One region of the Klenkia terrae genome, then DNA from elsewhere that is predicted to be linked to it. Evidence: riboswitches for the same ligand, from Rfam matches in the RefSeq annotation. Region 1 holds a riboswitch; each other region holds the start of a gene.

Region 1 (4,202 bases):
CCGCTGACGTCCTCGCGCGCCGACCGCTCGGTCAGCCGGCCGGCCCGCACCAGCCCGGCGATCGTGCCGTGGCAGAACAGCAAGGCGGTGAAGACGGCCTGGTCGGCGCTGTGCGCCGGGTCGGCGGCGCGGGCCAGGTCGGCCCGGACGTAGCCGCGGACCCACTCCTGCAGCTGCTCGCCGGTCGCGAACCGGGCTCCGGCCAGCGGGCGGTCCAGGGCGGCGAGGTCGAACCGGTCGGCCGGGTCGAGGACCGCCGCGGCCCACGGGTCCTCGCCGGCGGCGTACCGCGCGGCGAACTCCTCCCACGGCATCGCCACCCGCTCCGGGTGCGCCCGGAACAGCTCGGTGGCGTGCGCCCAGCCCAGCTCGCGGGCGATCACCGGGGCCAGGTCCGCCCGCAGGTCCAGCGGGCGGTCGCCGAACCGGGCGGTCAGCTCGTCGGGGGTGAAGAAGCGCAGCGGGACCGGCGGGCCGGCCCAGTCGTAGTCGAGCTTGGCCTTGTAGGGGGTGCCGCGGCGGGAGCCCACGTGCAGCACCGGCTCCTGCCCCGAGGGCAGGTAGACCAGCCGGCCGTCCGGGTCGGTCCGGAACCGTCCCCCGCGACCGCCGGTCAGCAGGGTGACCAGGTCGACGAAGGCCAGCCCGGCCCCGCGGACCAGCACGTCCTCACCCGGGCGGAGCACGGAGAGGTCCAGGTCGGCGGTGTAGGCGGTGGGCACGTGGGTCAGCCCGGCGGCCGCGGCGGCGTCGGCCAGCTCGACCTCGCCGTCGGTGCGGGTGCGGTCGAGGTGCCCCTGGGCGAGCACGACGGTGTCGACGTCCAGCCGGCCGCCGTCGGCGAGCTGCACCTCGACGGCGGTGCCGTGCTCGACCAAGTCGACCGCCCGGGTCCGGTGCCGGTGCACCGTCACCCCGGGCAGCGCGGCGAGGCGGTCGAGCACCCACCCGAGGTAGCCGCTGACCAGCCGGCGGGACGGGAAGGTGCCGGGGGTGGTCCGGCGGGCCTGCGCGCCGTCCTCGCCGGGCAGCTGCGCGCCGACGTCGGCGGCCCACTGCGCCACGGTGGCGCCGGGGACGACCCGGCCGGGCACCGTGACGGAGTCGTCGGGCAGCACGGTGACGTCCCGGGCCAATGAGTTGGCCCACAGCAGGTCAGACTGCGCGGTCCGCCAGACCCGTCCGCCGCCGGGCGGGAACGGGTCTACCAGGTGCACGACGAGGTCGTCGCCACCCGCCCGGGAGGCGAGGCGCTCGAGGACGCCGACGGCGGTGGGGCCGGCACCGACGAGGGCGACGGTGAGGGTGTTCGGGCTGGTCACGAGGGGACTCCGGGGCTGGCGGCGGACGGTGGGCGAGGGCCTACCGACAGCGGCCCAGCGCGCTGCCGGTGCGGCACAGGTCCACGTGGCGACGGCGGACGAGCGGCTGGTCGGGCATCGCGGACCTCCTCTCCGGAGCGGGTGGACGACCTCATTCTCCACCAAGTCGATCGGATTTGACGCATCGGCCCGGGTTGTCCTACGTTCCTGCACAGGTTCTGAGCGCCAGCGACAAGCCCCGGCTCGCTGGCCGGCAACCCTCCGCTGCGGTGGGGTGCCCCGGGTGACGACCTGGCGACGGTGCACGACTGTCGCAAGTGCAGCCCCGCCGGTCGGCGGGGGACGAGGAGACGACGTGGAGATCACCGAGACCGCCCCGCGGTCCGTGCTGCTGCCTGTCCTCCTCCTGGTCGGGCGGCGGGTCATCGACCTGGTCCGTACCGACAGCGCGCTCTGTCGCTGACCTGTTCCCGCGCTCCCCCACCCACGCCCGGACATCTCCCTCCCCGGGCGGGGTCCCGGCACCGTCCCAGGAGTCCCCGCATGTCCTCAGCACGCCTGCTCGGCGTCGGCGCCGACGTCGACGTGGTCGTCGTCCACCCCGACGACCCCCTGGCCCGACCCCTGTTCGCCGAGCTCGCCGTGGAGTACGACCGCCGCTACGGCGACCTGTTCGGCGGCGCCGAGCAGGAGCTCACCCGCTACCCGGTGGAGCAGTTCACCGCGCCGCTGGGTGCCTTCGTGCTGCTGCTCGAGCACGGGGTCGCCGTGGCCGGTGGCGCCTTCAAGCCGCACCCGGACGACGGCACCGTCGAGGTGAAGCGGATGTGGACCGCCGCCGCCCACCGCCGGCGCGGGCTGGCCCGCCGGGTGCTCGCGGAGCTGGAGGCGGTGGCCCGGGACCGGGGCGCCGCCCGCGTCTTCCTGACCACCGGACCCCGGCAACCCGAGGCCCGGTCGCTCTACCTGGCCGCCGGCTACACCCCGCTGTTCGACCCCGCCGTCCCCCGGCCCACGGACCTCGCGACCCTCCGGTCGCTCCCGGTCGCCGAGCGCATCTACGCCTTCGAGAAGGACCTCACATGACCCTGCTGGAGAACCGCGCCGACGCCCCGCCGGCCGGCACGCCCTACGACCGCCTCACCGTGGTCAAGGCCAAGAACCCCGGGCGGTGGGTGGCCACCGCGGTGGTCGCCGTCCTGCTGGCCATGGTGGCGAACTCGCTGATCACCAACCCCCGCTGGGAGTGGGGCGTCGTCTGGGCCTACCTGGGCGAGGTCTCGATCGTCGAGGGCGTCTGGATGACGATCAAGCTGACGCTGATCACCGCCGTCCTCGGGTTCGCCCTGGGCACGGTGCTCGCGCTGATGCGGCTGAGCCGGTCCCCGCTGCTGCGGGCGGTGAGCTGGGGCTACACCTGGGTGTTCCGCTCGGTGCCGTTGATCCTGCAGCTGCTGCTCTGGTACAACCTCGCCTACCTGTACCAGTCGCTGGACATCGGCATCCCGTTCGGCCCGTCGTTCGCGTCGGTCGAGACGCTGTCGCTGATCGACAAGTTCGGCGCCGCGATCCTCGGCCTGGGGCTGCACCAGGCCGCGTACTCGGCGGAGATCGTCCGGGCCGGGATCCTCTCGGTGGACCAGGGCCAGCACGAGGCGGCGGCGAGCCTGGGCATCCCGCGGCGCCGGCAGTCCACGAAGATCGTGCTGCCGCAGGCGATGCGGACCATCGTGCCCACCGCGGTCAACGAGATCATCGGCCTGTTCAAGGGCACCTCGATCGTCTACGTGCTGGCCCTCGGCGAGCTGTTCTACACCGTCAGCGTGATCTACGGCCGGACCCAGCGGGTGCTACCGATGCTGGTGGTGGCCGCGATCTGGTACGTCGTGCTGACCACCGTGGTGACGGTGATCCAGTACTACGTCGAGCGGTACTACGCCAAGGGCGCGGTCCGCACGCTGCCGCCGACACCGCTGCAACGGCTGCGCGGCAACCTGACCGCCGGGCTGTCCCGCGTCCGGTCCACCTCCGACCGCGACCCGGTGACCCGGTGACCGCGGTGCAGGCCCGCCCGGGCCGCGTCGAGGTGCACGGGGTGCACAAGTCCTTCGGCACCCACGAGGTGCTGCACGGGGTCGACCTGGTCGTCGAGCCGGGCAGTGTGACCGTCGTCCTGGGGCCGTCCGGGTCGGGCAAGTCGACGCTGCTGCGGTCGATCAACCACCTGGAGACCGTGGACCGCGGGTTCGTGGCGCTGGACGGCGAGCTGGTCGGCTACCGCCGCAAGGGCGACAAGCTGCACGAGCTCAAGGAGAAGGAGCTGCTGCGCCAGCGCACCCGGTTCGGCTTCGTCTTCCAGTCCTTCAACCTCTTCCCGCACCTGACCGCCCTGGAGAACGTCGTCGAGGCACCGGTCTCCGCGCAGGGCCGGCCACGCCGCGAGGTCGAGGCCGAGGCCCGCGAGCTGCTGTCCCGGGTCGGGCTGGCCGACAAGGCCGACGCACACCCCCGGCAGCTGTCCGGCGGGCAGCAGCAGCGGGTGGCGATCGCCCGGGCGCTGGCGATGAAGCCCGCCGTCCTGCTGTTCGACGAGCCCACCTCGGCGCTGGACCCCGAGCTGGTCGGCGAGGTGCTGGCCGTCATCGCCGACCTGGCCCGCACCGGCACCACGATGATCGTGGTCACCCACGAGATCGGCTTCGCCCGGCAGGCCGCCGACCAGATCGTCTTCATGGACGACGGCCGCGTCGTCGAGCAGGGCACCCCCGCCCAGGTCCTCGACGACCCGCAGCACGAGCGGACCCGGGCCTTCCTGGCCAAGGTCCTCTAGCTCCCGCCCCCTACCCCCCGACGGCGCACCCGCGTCGCCGGTAGTCGAAG
Region 2 (4,202 bases), on a different contig from region 1:
CGTTGCGGCCCTTGGGGCCGAGGGTGACCTTGACGGCGTCGGCGAGGGTGTTCATGCCCCGCTCGAGGCCGCGGCGGGCCTCTTCGTCGAAGGCGATCATCTTGGCCATGTGGTGGTGTCCTCCATGCGTGGCTCGCTGCTGGTCGGGCGGCGCCCGCGACGGACGGCACCTGCACCGTGGACGCTCCTGCGGCCCACGTGCCGATGCCTCACCGGCCCGACCTGGTTGGCACTCAGATGCTCCGAGTGCCAGCCCGAGTCTGGCACTCGACCCAGGCGAGTGCAAGAACGGGGGTCACCCCCGCCGTCGGCGGAGCACCTCGCCGGCGGCCAGGTCCAGAAACGCGACCAGCACGGCGGCCACCACGAGGGCCAGGACGTACACCCAGAGGTAGAGCGCCAGGACGCCGAGCAGGGGCCCGGTGTACCCGGACAACCCGGCCACGCCGAGCACGTACCAGACCCACGGGCCCACGACGGCCAGGCCGAGCACCGTCGACCAGCGACCCCCGCGGGTCTGCGGCCGGGTGCCGAACCGGCGTGCGACGGCCCCGACGACCAGCAGGCCCACCAGCACGGCCGCCAGGGGTCCGCCGACGGCCCGCTCCCCCGCCCCGGCGACCAGCAGGACGAGCGAGATCACCACGAGGACGACGGCCAGCGCGACGTGGCCGACCAGCAGCGCGGGCGCCCACGACCGCGGCCGGACGACGACCGGCACCGGTCGGGGCACCTGGCGCGAGGGCTCGGAGGGCGTGGTCACCGCGCCGGCCTCCGGCCCCACGCCGGCGCCCGGCGCAGCCTGGGTGGACCCCCCGCGCAGACCCTCACCCCAGGTCGTGGACTGGGGTGAGGAGCCACGGGGTGGGTCGACCCAGGTTGCGGCACCGACGCGGCCGACCTCAGGCGATGAGGCCGGCCTCGCGCAGCGAGCGCAGCGAGGGCTGCACGTGGTGGGTGGGGCCGACGACCGGGGCGAGCGGGTCGAGGGTCTTGAGCCCCTCGCCGGTGTTGAGCACCACCGTCTCCTGCGCGGGGTCCAGCAGCCCCTTCTCCACGAGCTGGCGGAGCACGGCCGTGGTCACCCCGCCCGCGGTCTCGGCGAAGACGCCGGTGGTGCGGGCCAGGTCGCGGATGCCGGCCACGATCTCGTCGTCCCCGACCCGGCCGACCGAGCCACCGGTGCGCCGGATCGCGTCCAGGGCGTAGGGCCCGTCGGCGGGGTTGCCGATGTTCAGGCTCTTCGCGATGCCGGTCGGCTTCACCGGCTTGACGACGTCCCAGCCGTTGTCGAACGCGGTGGCGATCGGGTCGCAGCCGGCCGACTGGGCACCGAAGACCTTCCAGGGGGTGTCCTCGACGATGCCGGCGGCCACCAGCTCCTTCCAGGCCTTGTCGACCTTGGTGAGCAGCGACCCCGACGCCATCGGGATCACGACCTGGGCCGGGATGCGCCAGCCGAGCTGCTCGGCGATCTCGTAGCCCACGGTCTTGGAGCCCTCGGCGTAGTAGGGCCGGACGTTCTGGTTGACGAAGGCGCAGTCCTCGAACTCGTCGGTCTCGGCGAGCTCGCTGGTCAGCCGGTTGACGTCGTCGTAGGAGCCGTCGACGGCGACGAGGGCCTGGCCGTACACCGCCGACTGGACGATCTTGCCGGGCTCCAGGTCGCTGGGCACGAACACGAACGAGGGCAGGCCATTGCGGGCGGCGTGGGCGGCCACCGAGTTGGCCAGGTTGCCGGTCGAGGCGCAGGCGATCTTGGCGTAGCCGAACCCCTTGGCGGCGGTGGCGGCCAGGCTGACGACGCGGTCCTTGAACGAGTGCGTCGGGTTGGCCGAGTCGTCCTTCACCCACAGCGGGGCGGTGAAGCCGAGCTCGTCGCCCAGCCGCTGCGCCCGCACCAGCGGGGTCATCCCCGGGTCCAGGCTCACCCGGTCGGCCGGGTCCTGGCCGGTGGGCAGCAGCGGGGCGTAGCGCCAGATGTTGTGCGGGCCGGCCTCGATCTGCTCGCGGGTGACCGCGCGCATGAGCTCGGGGTCGTAGTCGACCTCGAGCGGGCCGAAGCACTCGGCGCAGGCGTGCTCGGCGATCAGGCCGAAGGTGGCACCGCAGTTGCGGCACACCAGCCCGCGGGCCGGGTTGGCGGCGACGGTGGTGGCGGGGCCGGTGGTGGTGGGGCCGGTGGTGGCCTCGGGAGCGGTCAGGGTCATGCGACGACTACCTCCTCATCTTCCCTGCGCCGGGTCGTCGACCGCGCAGGACGGATGGGGCACCTGCTGCTCGCGCAGTGGTTGCCGGGGCTTCATCGGGCCGTGTCCCTCTGCCCCTCTGGATGAGTGGAACGCCCCGGACCTTACTGCAGGATGGGCGCCGTGCCCGCAGCCATCGTCTACACCGACCTCGACGGCACGATGGTCGGCCCGCGCGGGTCCTTCGTGCACACCGCCACCGGGGAGCTCACCGCGCAGCCCTGGACGGCGCTGCTGGAGCTGCACCGGGCCGGCGTGCCGCTGGTCCTGGTCTCCGGGCGCACCCACGCCCAGCTGCAGGAGGCCGGCCGGGTCTTCGCCGTCGACGGGCACATCGCCGAGCTGGGCTCGCTGGTGAGCTGGGCCGGCGGCCGGGAGACCCACCTGCTGACCGGCGACCTGCCCGCGGAGTTCGCCGGGCGCACCCCGGTCGAGGTGATGGCCGGGCTCGGCGTGGTGGACGCGCTGGTGGCGGCCTGGCCGGGGCAGCTGGAGTGGCACTCCCCCTGGCACGCCACGCACACCGGCGACGCCATGCTCCGCGGCCGGGTGGGCACCGCCGAGGTCGACGCGTGGCTCGCCGACCGCGGCTGGGGGTGGCTGACCCTCAAGGACAACGGCCGGGTCCCCCGCACCTCGCGGATGACGCTGGACGTCGAGGGCGACCCGCACGTCTTCCACCTGATGCCGCGCGGCATCGGCAAGGGCTCCGCGATCGCCTGGGACCTGGCCCGGCGCGCGATCGACCCGGCCGACGCGGTGGCGGTCGGCGACTCGGTCAGCGACCTGGAGATGGCGCCGGCCGTCGGTCGGCTGTTCATCACCGCGAACGGCGCCGCCGTCCCCGGCATGGCCGAGGCGATCGCCGCCCTGCCGGACGTGGCGGCGACCGCCGGCGCGATGGGTCTCGGCTGGGCCGAGGCCGTCCGCGCCGCCCTCGGGTAGCTGCCTAGCTCGTGACGTCGCGGCGGGCGAAGTGCCGGAAGGCCAGCGCGGTGAACACCGCCGCGTAGAGCAGCGACTGGATGACCCCGCGGTACAGGTCCCCGCTGTCGACCGGGGTCTGCAGCAGGTCGGTCCAGGCGAACTCCTCGGCGGTCGGGAAGTAGTCCCTGATGCTGCCCAGCTGCTCGACCTGGTCGAGGATCGCGAAGACGAACATCGTGAACACCGACCCGCCGACCGCGGCCAGCGGCGCGTCGGTCACCGTGGACAGCCAGAACGCCAGCGTGCCCACGACCAGCAGGTGGACGGCGAGGTAGCCGACCATCCCGGCCAGCCGGAGCATCCCCTGGCCCTGGTCGATGCTGATCCCGATCGGGGTCTGGATGTCCTCGAAGCCGAACGCGATGCCGCCGGCGACCACGGCCACCACGGTGACGGTCAGCAGCGCCGACACCGACAGCACCAGCGCGGCCAGCCACTTCTGCCGGAGCAGCCGCATCCGCGGCACCGGGGTGGCCAGCGCGTAGCGCAGCGACCCCCACTGCGCCTCGCTGGCCACGGTGTCGCCGAAGAACAGCGCGTAGACGACCACCAGGAAGAACGAGGTGGTCGCGAACAGCACGAACAGGGTGAAGTTCAGCCCGGACGACGTCGCGACGTCGACCAGGTTGAGCCGGCTGTTGGCCTGCGCGTCCTCGCTGGCGCCCAGCTGCAGGGCGGCGATGAGCAGCAGCGGCAGCGCCACCATCAGCGCGAAGACGCCGATCGTGCGCCGCCGCTTGAACTGCCGGCGCAGCTCGACCGACAGCCGCAGGGTGCGCTCGGGCCGGTAGCCGGCGACGGCCCCGGTGGACTGGACGGTGCTCACGAGCTCTCCCCCACCAGCGACAGGAACGCGTCCTCCAGGCGGCGACGCGGGGTGACCTGGTCGACCCCGATGCCGGCCCCGACCAGGGCGGCGACCGCCGAGGCCCGGGAGGCACCGGCCAGCTCGACGACCAGGCCCTC
Region 3 (4,202 bases), on a different contig from region 1:
GGCGCCCAGCGCGACGCCGAGCTCCTTGGCCACGATGGAGGCGGTGATCTGGTTGCACGAGCTCAGCGCCGCCAGCGCGTAGGACAGCGGGCTGGGCGAGGCGTCCGCGCCGCCGAACGCCGGGTAGGTGTCGACGTCGAACTCGTGCCCGGCGTCGCCGCCGACGGTCACGCGCTGGCCGACGCCGGTGCCCTCCGCGTGGTGGGTGAAGGGGACGACGCTCGCCTTGGGACGGGTGGCCACGGGTGGTTCTCCTCGGTGCTCGGGGATCTGTCCGCCGGGGTTCGGCGGGCGTTCGGGGGGCGGTTCAGCGGGTCGGGGCAGGTCCGCAACCGGCGCCGCGGGCGACCGCGGACAGGTCGGCGCCGGCCAGCCCGGCCACCGGACGCGGGTCGGCCACCGGCTGGTGCCGCCCGTCGACGACGGCGTAGGCGACGGCGGGCCCCTCGGCGACGAACCGGGCGACCGCCTCGACCAGCCGGGCGACGTCGTCCGCGGACGTGCCGACGCCGACGCTGGCCCGCAGCGCTCCGCCGGGGACGCCGAGCCGGGCCACCAGCGGGTGCGCGCAGAACCGGCCGTCCCGGACGCCGATTCCGTGCTCGGCGGAGAGGTAGGCAGCGACGAGGCCCGGGTCGGCGCCCTCGACGGTGAAGCTGACCACGCCGGTGGGGTCGACCGAGTCCGACCAGATGCGCAGCAGCCGCACCCCGTCGACCTGCGACAACCCGTCGACCAGCTGGGTGCGCAGCGCCCGCTCGTGGTCCTCCAGCGCGCCGGGGGCCAGGGCCGCGAGCTCGTCGCAGGCGGCGGCCAGCGCGACCGCGCCGAGCACGTTGGGCGAGCCGCCCTCGTGCCGGTGCGGGGCCGCCACCCACGTCGTCGCGTCCACGTCGACCTGGGCGACGGCGCCGCCGCCGGGGAGGTAGGGCCGGCCGGTGTCCAGCCAGTCCCGCCGGCCGACCAGCGCGCCGGTGCCGAAGGGTGCGTAGAGCTTGTGGCCGGAGAACGCGACCCAGTCCGCACCGGACTCCACGAGGGAGAACCGGCGGTGCGGCACCAGCTGGGCGCCGTCGACGACCACCAGGGCACCGGCGGCGTGCGCCAGCTCGGTGACCCGGCGCAGCGGGAGGGACTCCCCCGTCACGTTCGAGGCACCGGTGACCGCGACGAGCACGTAGCGCCGGGCGGCCAGCGCGTCGGCCAGGCGGGACAGCGTCCCGGCCACCGTCGGTGCCGCCTCGAGGACGTCGCACAGGTCGCGGGAGCGCTGCTGCCACGGCAGCAGGTCGGCGTGGTGCTCGACGTCCAGCACGAGGACGGCGCCGTCGGCGGGCAGGCAGCCGGCCAGCAGCGCGAGGCTGTCGGTGGTGTTCCGGGTGAGCACGCAGACGTCGTCGGACCGGGCCCCGACGAACGCGGCCACGGTGTCCCGGGCCGACTCGTAGAGCGCGGTGGAGACCTGGGAGAGGTAGCCCGCGCCACGGTGCACGCTGGCGTAGAGCGGCAGGGCCTCGGCGACCCGGGCGGCCACGGAGGCCAGGGCGGGAGCGCTGGCCGCGACGTCGAGGTTGGCGTAGCCGACCGACCCGCCGGTCACGAGCGGGACGCTGGTGGCCGCGTCGGCCGTGGGCAGCAGGGCCGGGGTGGTGCGGCGGTCGAGGAGGACGGACATCGAGGACTCCTGGAGGTCAGGGGCCCGTGCTCGCGACGGGACCCGCGCTTGCGGCTGCGCTGCGCAGCCGCCAGGTCGTCACCCGGAGCACCCCATCGCGGTGGAAGGGTTGCCGACCAGCGAGCCGGGGCTTCGCGCTGGCACTCGTGACCTGTCGTAGACCCTACCAGTCAATCCCGATCGACTTGATGCGCATTGGTCTGCGCGCGCCCGGCCGGTTGTCCGACCGGCCCGGGCGGCAGCGGGATCAGAACGCGGGGATGACCGCACCGTCGTACTCGTCCTCGAGGAACTGGCGCACCTCGTCGGAGTGCAGCAGCTCCTCCAGCGTCTGGATGCGCTCGTCGGACTCGTCGCCGGCCCGCACCACCAGGAGGTTGGCGTTCGGGTTGCCCTCGGCCTCCTCCAGCGCCAGGGAGTCGTCGGCCGGGGACAGGTCGGCGTCGATGGCGTAGTTGCCGTTGATCACCGCGATGTCGACGTCGGCCAGCGAACGGGGCACCTGGGCGGCCTCGACCTCGGAGATCTCCAGGTCCAGCGGGCTGCTCTCCACGTCCAACGAGGTGGGGGCGGCGTCACCGGTGTCGGCCAGCACGACCAGGTCGTTGGCCTCCAGCAGCCGGAGCGCGCGGGCGGCGTTCGTGGGGTCGTTCGGGATCGCCACGGTCGCGCCCTGCTCCAGCTGCGACAGGTCGGTCAGCGACTCCGAGTAGATGCCCAGCGGCTCGACGTGCACCGGCTCCAGGGCGGTGAAGTCGTAGCCGGCGGAGGCCTCCTGCTCCTCCAGGTAGGGCACGGTCTGGAAGAAGTTCGCGTCCAGCGAGCCGTCGTCGAGGGCCACGTTGGGCTGCACGTAGTCGGTGAACTCGACGACGTCGAGGTCCAGGCCGGCGTCCTCGGCGAGGTTCTCGTCGATGAACCGGAGGATCTCCGCGTGCGGCACCGGCGAGGCGCCGACGCGCAGCGGCTCGTCCGGCGCGGAGATCTCGGCGTCGCCGCCCCCGCAGGCGGCGAGGACCGCGGTGGCGGTGAGGGCGGACAGGGTCAGGGCGAGGCGACGCACGGTGCGGTTCTCCAACGGGTCGGGACGGGCGGGTGTCATCGGCGCGCCAGGCGGCGCGCCCAGGTGTCGCCGCCGAACTGCAGCGCCTGGACGACGACGAGCAGCAGGGCGACGGTGAGCAGGGTGATGTCGGTGCGGAACTGCTGGTAGCCGAACCGGATGGCGAAGTCGCCCAGGCCGCCGCCGCCGATGGCGCCGGCCATGGCCGAGTAGCTGATCAGCGCGACGACGGTGACCGTCGTCCCGGCGACGAGGGAGGGCAGCGCCTCGGGCAGCAGCACCGTGCGGACGACGTCCCGGCGGCGGGCGCCCATGGCCAGCGCGGCCTCGACCTTGCCGTGCGAGACCTCGCGCAGACTGGTCTCCACCAGCCGGGCCAGGAACGGGACGGCGCCGACGGTGAGCGGCACGATGGCCGCCGTCGACCCGATCGTGGTGCCGACCAGGCCGCGGGTCAGCGGGGCGACCAGGACCAGCAGGATGATGAACGGCAGGGACCGGCCCAGGTTGACCAGCAGGCCGAGCACCCGGTGCAGGACCGGCCGCGGGGCCAGCGCGCCGGGTCCGGTGACGGTGAGCAGCACGCCGAGCGGGATGCCCAGCAGGACGGTGATCACGGTGGCGACCGCGACCATGTAGAGGGTCTCGCCGGTGGCGTCGAGCAGCTGCGGGGCGATCCGGGACCAGTCGCTCACCGGGCCACCTCCGCCGCGACGCGCTCCACCCGGGAACCGTCGTCGCGCAGCTGGGCCAGTGCCCGGTCCAGCCCGCTCTGGTCGGCGCCGGTGACCCGCAGCAGCAGCCGGCCGTGCCGCCCGCCGGCCACGGTCTCCACCGAGCCGCCGGCGACCTCGACGTCCAGGCCGAGCCGGCCGACGAGCACCTGCAGCACGTGGGTCTCGGGCGCGGTGTCGGTGACGGTGACCCGGAGCAGGGTGCCCGCCACCCGGTGGTCGGCCACCGGGGCGGGCAGCAGCGCGGCGGCCAGCGGGGAGTCCCCGCGGGCCAGCACCTGGTCCAGCCGGCCGCCGTCGACGACCCGGCCGGCCTCCAGCAGCACCGCGGTGTCGCAGACGGCCTTGACCACGGCCATCTCGTGGGTGATCAGCAGGACCGTCAGCCCGAGCTCGTCGCGGACCCGGCGCAGCAGCTCCAGCACGCCGGTGGTGCTGGCCTGGTCCAGGGCGGAGGTGGCCTCGTCGCACAGCAGCACGGTGGGCCGGGCGGCGAGCGCGCGGGCGATGGCCACCCGCTGCTTCTGCCCGCCGGACAGCTGCGCGGGGCGGGCCTGGGCGCGGTCGCCCAGCCCGACCAGGTCCAGCAGCTCGCCCGACCGACGGCGGCGCTCGGCGCGGCCGACGCCGGCCAGCTCCAGCGGGTGCTCGACGTTGGCCGCGGCCGTGCGGGAGTCCATCAGCTCGAAGTGCTGGAAGACCATGCCGATCGAGCTGCGGGCCCGGCGGA
Region 4 (4,202 bases), on a different contig from region 1:
GCTGGGCTTCTTCACCCGCACCCGCGGCGGTGAGGTGCAGTCCCGGCTGACCAACGACATCGGCTCCATGCAGTCCGTGGTCACCTCGACCGCGACGAGCCTGGCCTCCAACGCCACCACCGTCGTCGGCACCGTGGTCGCCATGGCCGCGCTGAGCTGGCGGCTGTCGTTGCTGTCCCTCGTCGTGCTGCCCCCGGCGATCTGGCTGACCCGCAAGGTCGCGCTCATGCGCCGCGAGGTCACCGGCGAGCGCCAGCGCCGCATGGCCGACATGCAGACCCAGGTCGAGGAGGGGCTGTCGATCTCCGGCGTCCAGCTCGGCAAGACCCTGGGCACCGGCCCCGCGCAGTCGCAGCGGTTCGCCCGCACGTCGGAGGAGCTGGCCGCCCTCGAGGTCCGCTCCCAGCTGGCCGGCCGCTGGCGGATGGCCACCATGAGCATCGTGTTCGCCGGGATCCCGGCGCTGATCTACCTGTTCGCCGGCCTGCCCGCGACGTCGGGCGGCATGACGATCGGCACCCTGGTCGCCTTCACCGCGCTGCAGGGCACACTCTTCCGCCCGCTGATGGGCCTGCTGGACGTCGGCGGCCAGCTGATCACCTCGATGGCGCTGTTCAGCCGGGTGTTCGAGTACCTGGACCTGTCGGTGGACATCGACGACCCGGCCCAGCCCGTCGCCCTGCCGCACGTCCGCGGCGAGGTCCGGCTCGAGCACGTCGGGTTCTCCTACGACGGCGACCGCCCCGCCCTCACCGACGTCGACCTGGTCGTCCCGGCCGGCAGCACGCTGGCCCTGGTCGGCGAGACAGGGTCGGGCAAGTCCACGCTGGCCTCGCTGGTGTCCCGGCTCAACGACGTGACCACCGGCCGGGTGACCATCGACGGCGTCGACGTCCGCGACCTGTCGCTGGCCGAGCTGGCCCGGGTGGTCGGCGTGGTCAGCCAGGAGACCTACCTGCTGCACACCACGATCCGGGAGAACCTGCGGTACGCCAAGCCCGACGCCACGGACGAGGAGATCGAGCAGGCCGCCCGGCGGGCCCAGGTGCACCAGGTCATCGCCGCGCTGCCCGACGGCTACGACACGATGGTCGGCGCCCGCGGCCACCGGTTCTCCGGCGGGGAGAAGCAGCGGCTGGCCATCGCCCGCACGCTGCTGCGCGACCCGCGGGTGCTGGTGCTCGACGAGGCCACCAGCGCGCTGGACAACGAGACCGAGCGCGCCGTGCAGGCCGCCCTCGACGAGGTCGCCCGCGGCCGGACGACGATCACCATCGCCCACCGGCTGTCCACCGTCCGCGACGCCGACACCATCGCGGTGCTGGACCACGGCCGGGTGGTGGAGCAGGGCACGCACGACGAGCTGGTCGCCGCCGGCGGCCGGTACGCCGCGCTGGCCGGGGCTGTCGCCGTCCCGGCGTAGGAACCTCTACCGTCGACGGGTGCCTGATCCCGACGCCGCGACCCGCGCCCGCTGGGAGCGCCTGTGCGCCCTGCTCGACGACGACCCCGAGCTCTGGCCGACCGTGCAGGCCACCCTGGACGACCCACCCGCCGACCCCTGGACCGCCCTGCTCGACGGCCTGGACGACGTCGGCGCGCTGGCCTACCTCGACGCCGGCGACCAGGGCGAGGAGCTGGCCGACGCGCTGACCCGGGTGCCCCGGGTGGTGCGGGCCCGCCTGGACCTCGGCCCGGTCACCGACACCGACGGCGACGTGCCCACCGCCGTCCGGGCCGCGGACGCGGTGCTCGCACCGGCCGGGCTCTGCCTGGTGCACCTGGCCGAGGAGTCCGACGCCTACCCGCTGGTCGTCGTCCCGGCCGCCGACAAGGCCGAGATCGAGCGCCTGGCGCAGGAGCTGGGGCACGACACCACCCTCGGGTGACGCGGGGGCCCGGACCCCTCTACCATCCTCTGTGGCTCACGAGAGGCAGCGACAAGCACCTGGCTTGCTGCCCGGCAACCGCTACTCCGTCTGCGGTGCTCCCAGGGGAAGAGCCGGTCGGACGGCACCCGCCGCCCGGCAACCGACGGAGTGCCCGCGCGCCGCGGGCCCTCCCGACACCCAGGAGGACGGCGCATGAGCGACAACTGGAGCTTCGAGACCCGGCAGATCCACGCCGGAGCCAGCCCCGACCCCACCACCGGCGCCCGGGCGCTGCCGATCTACGCGACGACGAGCTACCAGTTCCGCGACAGCCAGCACGCCGCGGACCTGTTCGCCCTCGCCGAGATGGGCAACATCTACACCCGGATCATGAACCCGACGCAGGACGCGCTGGAGCAGCGCGTCGCGTCGCTCGAGGGCGGCGTCGCCGCGCTCGCCGTCTCCTCCGGGCAGGCCGCCGAGACCCTGGCGATCCTCAACCTGGCCGAGGCCGGGGACCACATCGTGGCCTCGGCGTCGCTGTACGGCGGCACCTACAACCTGCTGCACCACTCGATGCCCAAGCTCGGCATCACGGTGTCCTTCGTCGAGGACCCCGACGACCCGCAGGCCTGGCAGTCCCTGGTGCAGGACAACACCCGCGCCTTCTACGCCGAGACCATCGGCAACCCCAAGGGCGACGTCCTGGACATCTCGGCGGTCAGCGAGGTCGCGCACCGCAACGGCGTCCCGCTGATCGTGGACAACACGATCGCCACCCCGTACCTGATCCGCCCGATCGAGTTCGGCGCCGACATCGTGGTGCACTCGGCGACGAAGTACCTGGGCGGGCACGGCACCGCCGTGGCCGGCGTGATCGTGGACAGCGGCAACTTCGACTGGACCGCGGGCAAGCACCCCATGTTCACCACCGCCGACCCGACGTACCACGGCGTGGTCTACGCCGACCTCGGTGCGCCGGCCTTCGCGCTCAAGGCCCGGGTGCAGCTGCTGCGCGACCTCGGCCCGGCGATCAGCCCGTTCAACGCCTTCCTGGTGGTGCAGGGCATCGAGACGCTGTCGCTGCGGCTGGACCGGCACGTGGCCAACGCCCAGCGGGTGGCCGAGTGGCTGGAGGCCCGGGACGAGGTGCAGTCGGTGCACTACGCCGGCCTGGCCTCCTCCCCGTGGCACGCCGCCGCGCAGAAGTACGCCCCCAAGGGCCCCGGCGCGGTGCTCGCGTTCGAGATCGAGGGCGGCGTCGAGGCCGGCAAGGCGTTCGTGGAGGCCCTCGAGCTGCACAGCCACGTGGCCAACATCGGCGACGTGCGCAGCCTGGTGATCCACCCGGCCTCGACCACGCACTCCCAGCTGACCCCCGAGGAGCAGCTGACCACCGGTGTCACCCCGGGTCTGGTCCGCCTCGCCGTCGGCCTGGAGGGCATCGAGGACATCCTCGCCGACCTCGACGCCGGCTTCCGGGCCGCGAAGAGCGCCTGAGGTGACGGGCGCGCCCTCGACCCGGCTGCCCGCGCGCTCGGGCGGCTGGGTCGAGGGCGACCCGGTCGGGGACCGGCGGTTCGCCGACGTCGGCCCGCTGCAGCTGGAGCGCGGCGGCTCGCTGCCCGCCGTCCGGGTGGCGTACGAGACCTGGGGGACGCCGGGTGACCCCGCCGTCCTGGTCGAGCACGCCCTGACCGGGGACAGCCACGTGGTCGGGCCGACCGGACCGGGCCAGCCCACCCCCGGCTGGTGGGACGGCCTGATCGGGGACGGCGCCCCGCTGGCCGGCACGTTCGTGGTCTGCGCCAACGTGCTGGGCGGCTGCCAGGGGACGACGGGGCCGTCGTCGGCCGCGCCGGACGGCCGGCCCTGGGGCTCCCGCTTCCCCGAGATCACCATCGCCGACCAGGTCGAGGTCGAGGCCCGGCTGGCCGCCGCGCTGGGCGTGGACCGGTGGGCCGCGGTCATCGGCGGGTCGATGGGCGGGATGCGGGCTCTGGAGTGGGCGGTGTCCCGCCCGGACCAGGTGGCCCGGCTGTTCTTCCTGGCCTCGGGCGCGGTGGCCACGGCCGACCAGATCGGCACCCAGACCACGCAGCAGGTGGCCGTGACGTCGGACCCGCGGTGGGCCGGCGGGGATTACGCCGCCGGCGAGGGGCCGGTCGCCGGCCTGGGCACCGCCCGGCGGATCGCCCACCTGACCTACCGCAGCGCCTTCGAGCTGGAGACCCGGTTCGGCCACGACGTCCAGGACGACGGCCGCTTCGCGGTGGCCAGCTACCTGGAGCACCACGCCACCAAGCTGGCCCGCCGGTTCGACGCCGGCAG

The links. A riboswitch is a leader RNA that binds a small molecule or an ion and turns the genes downstream of it on or off. The one in region 1 is predicted to bind S-adenosylmethionine.
Region 2: it holds a riboswitch for S-adenosylmethionine, as region 1 does, so the genes downstream of both, thrC (threonine synthase) here and UXQ13_RS19410 (GNAT family N-acetyltransferase) in region 1, are expected to answer to the same signal.
Region 3: it holds a riboswitch for S-adenosylmethionine, as region 1 does, so the genes downstream of both, UXQ13_RS13385 (aminotransferase class V-fold PLP-dependent enzyme) here and UXQ13_RS19410 (GNAT family N-acetyltransferase) in region 1, are expected to answer to the same signal.
Region 4: it holds a riboswitch for S-adenosylmethionine, as region 1 does, so the genes downstream of both, UXQ13_RS20200 (bifunctional o-acetylhomoserine/o-acetylserine sulfhydrylase) here and UXQ13_RS19410 (GNAT family N-acetyltransferase) in region 1, are expected to answer to the same signal.

Annotation. Positions count from the first base shown of each region.
Region 1 covers NZ_JBAPLV010000026.1:56,914-61,115, forward strand. The annotation lists gene UXQ13_RS19405 (FAD/NAD(P)-binding protein) at 1-1,322, opposite strand, end outside; gene UXQ13_RS23715 (putative leader peptide) at 1,363-1,440, opposite strand; SAM riboswitch class IV at 1,537-1,648, shown strand; gene UXQ13_RS19410 (GNAT family N-acetyltransferase) at 1,866-2,408, shown strand; gene UXQ13_RS19415 (amino acid ABC transporter permease) at 2,405-3,376, shown strand; gene UXQ13_RS19420 (amino acid ABC transporter ATP-binding protein) at 3,373-4,152, shown strand.
Region 2 covers NZ_JBAPLV010000001.1:192,960-197,161, reverse strand. The annotation lists gene groL (chaperonin GroEL) at 1-109, opposite strand, end outside; gene UXQ13_RS00995 (hypothetical protein) at 296-763, opposite strand; gene thrC (threonine synthase) at 903-2,210, opposite strand; SAM riboswitch class I at 2,223-2,339, opposite strand; gene UXQ13_RS00985 (HAD family hydrolase) at 2,373-3,194, shown strand; gene UXQ13_RS00980 (ABC transporter permease) at 3,199-4,062, opposite strand; gene UXQ13_RS00975 (alpha/beta fold hydrolase) at 4,059-4,202, opposite strand, start outside.
Region 3 covers NZ_JBAPLV010000014.1:998-5,199, forward strand. The annotation lists gene UXQ13_RS13380 (OsmC family protein) at 1-243, opposite strand, end outside; gene UXQ13_RS13385 (aminotransferase class V-fold PLP-dependent enzyme) at 308-1,675, opposite strand; SAM riboswitch class IV at 1,715-1,827, opposite strand; gene UXQ13_RS13390 (MetQ/NlpA family ABC transporter substrate-binding protein) at 1,923-2,738, opposite strand; gene UXQ13_RS13395 (methionine ABC transporter permease) at 2,774-3,433, opposite strand; gene UXQ13_RS13400 (methionine ABC transporter ATP-binding protein) at 3,430-4,202, opposite strand, start outside.
Region 4 covers NZ_JBAPLV010000029.1:21,867-26,068, forward strand. The annotation lists gene UXQ13_RS20190 (ABC transporter ATP-binding protein) at 1-1,423, shown strand, start outside; gene UXQ13_RS20195 (DUF6630 family protein) at 1,443-1,889, shown strand; SAM riboswitch class IV at 1,924-2,040, shown strand; gene UXQ13_RS20200 (bifunctional o-acetylhomoserine/o-acetylserine sulfhydrylase) at 2,085-3,371, shown strand; gene metX (homoserine O-acetyltransferase MetX) at 3,373-4,202, shown strand, end outside.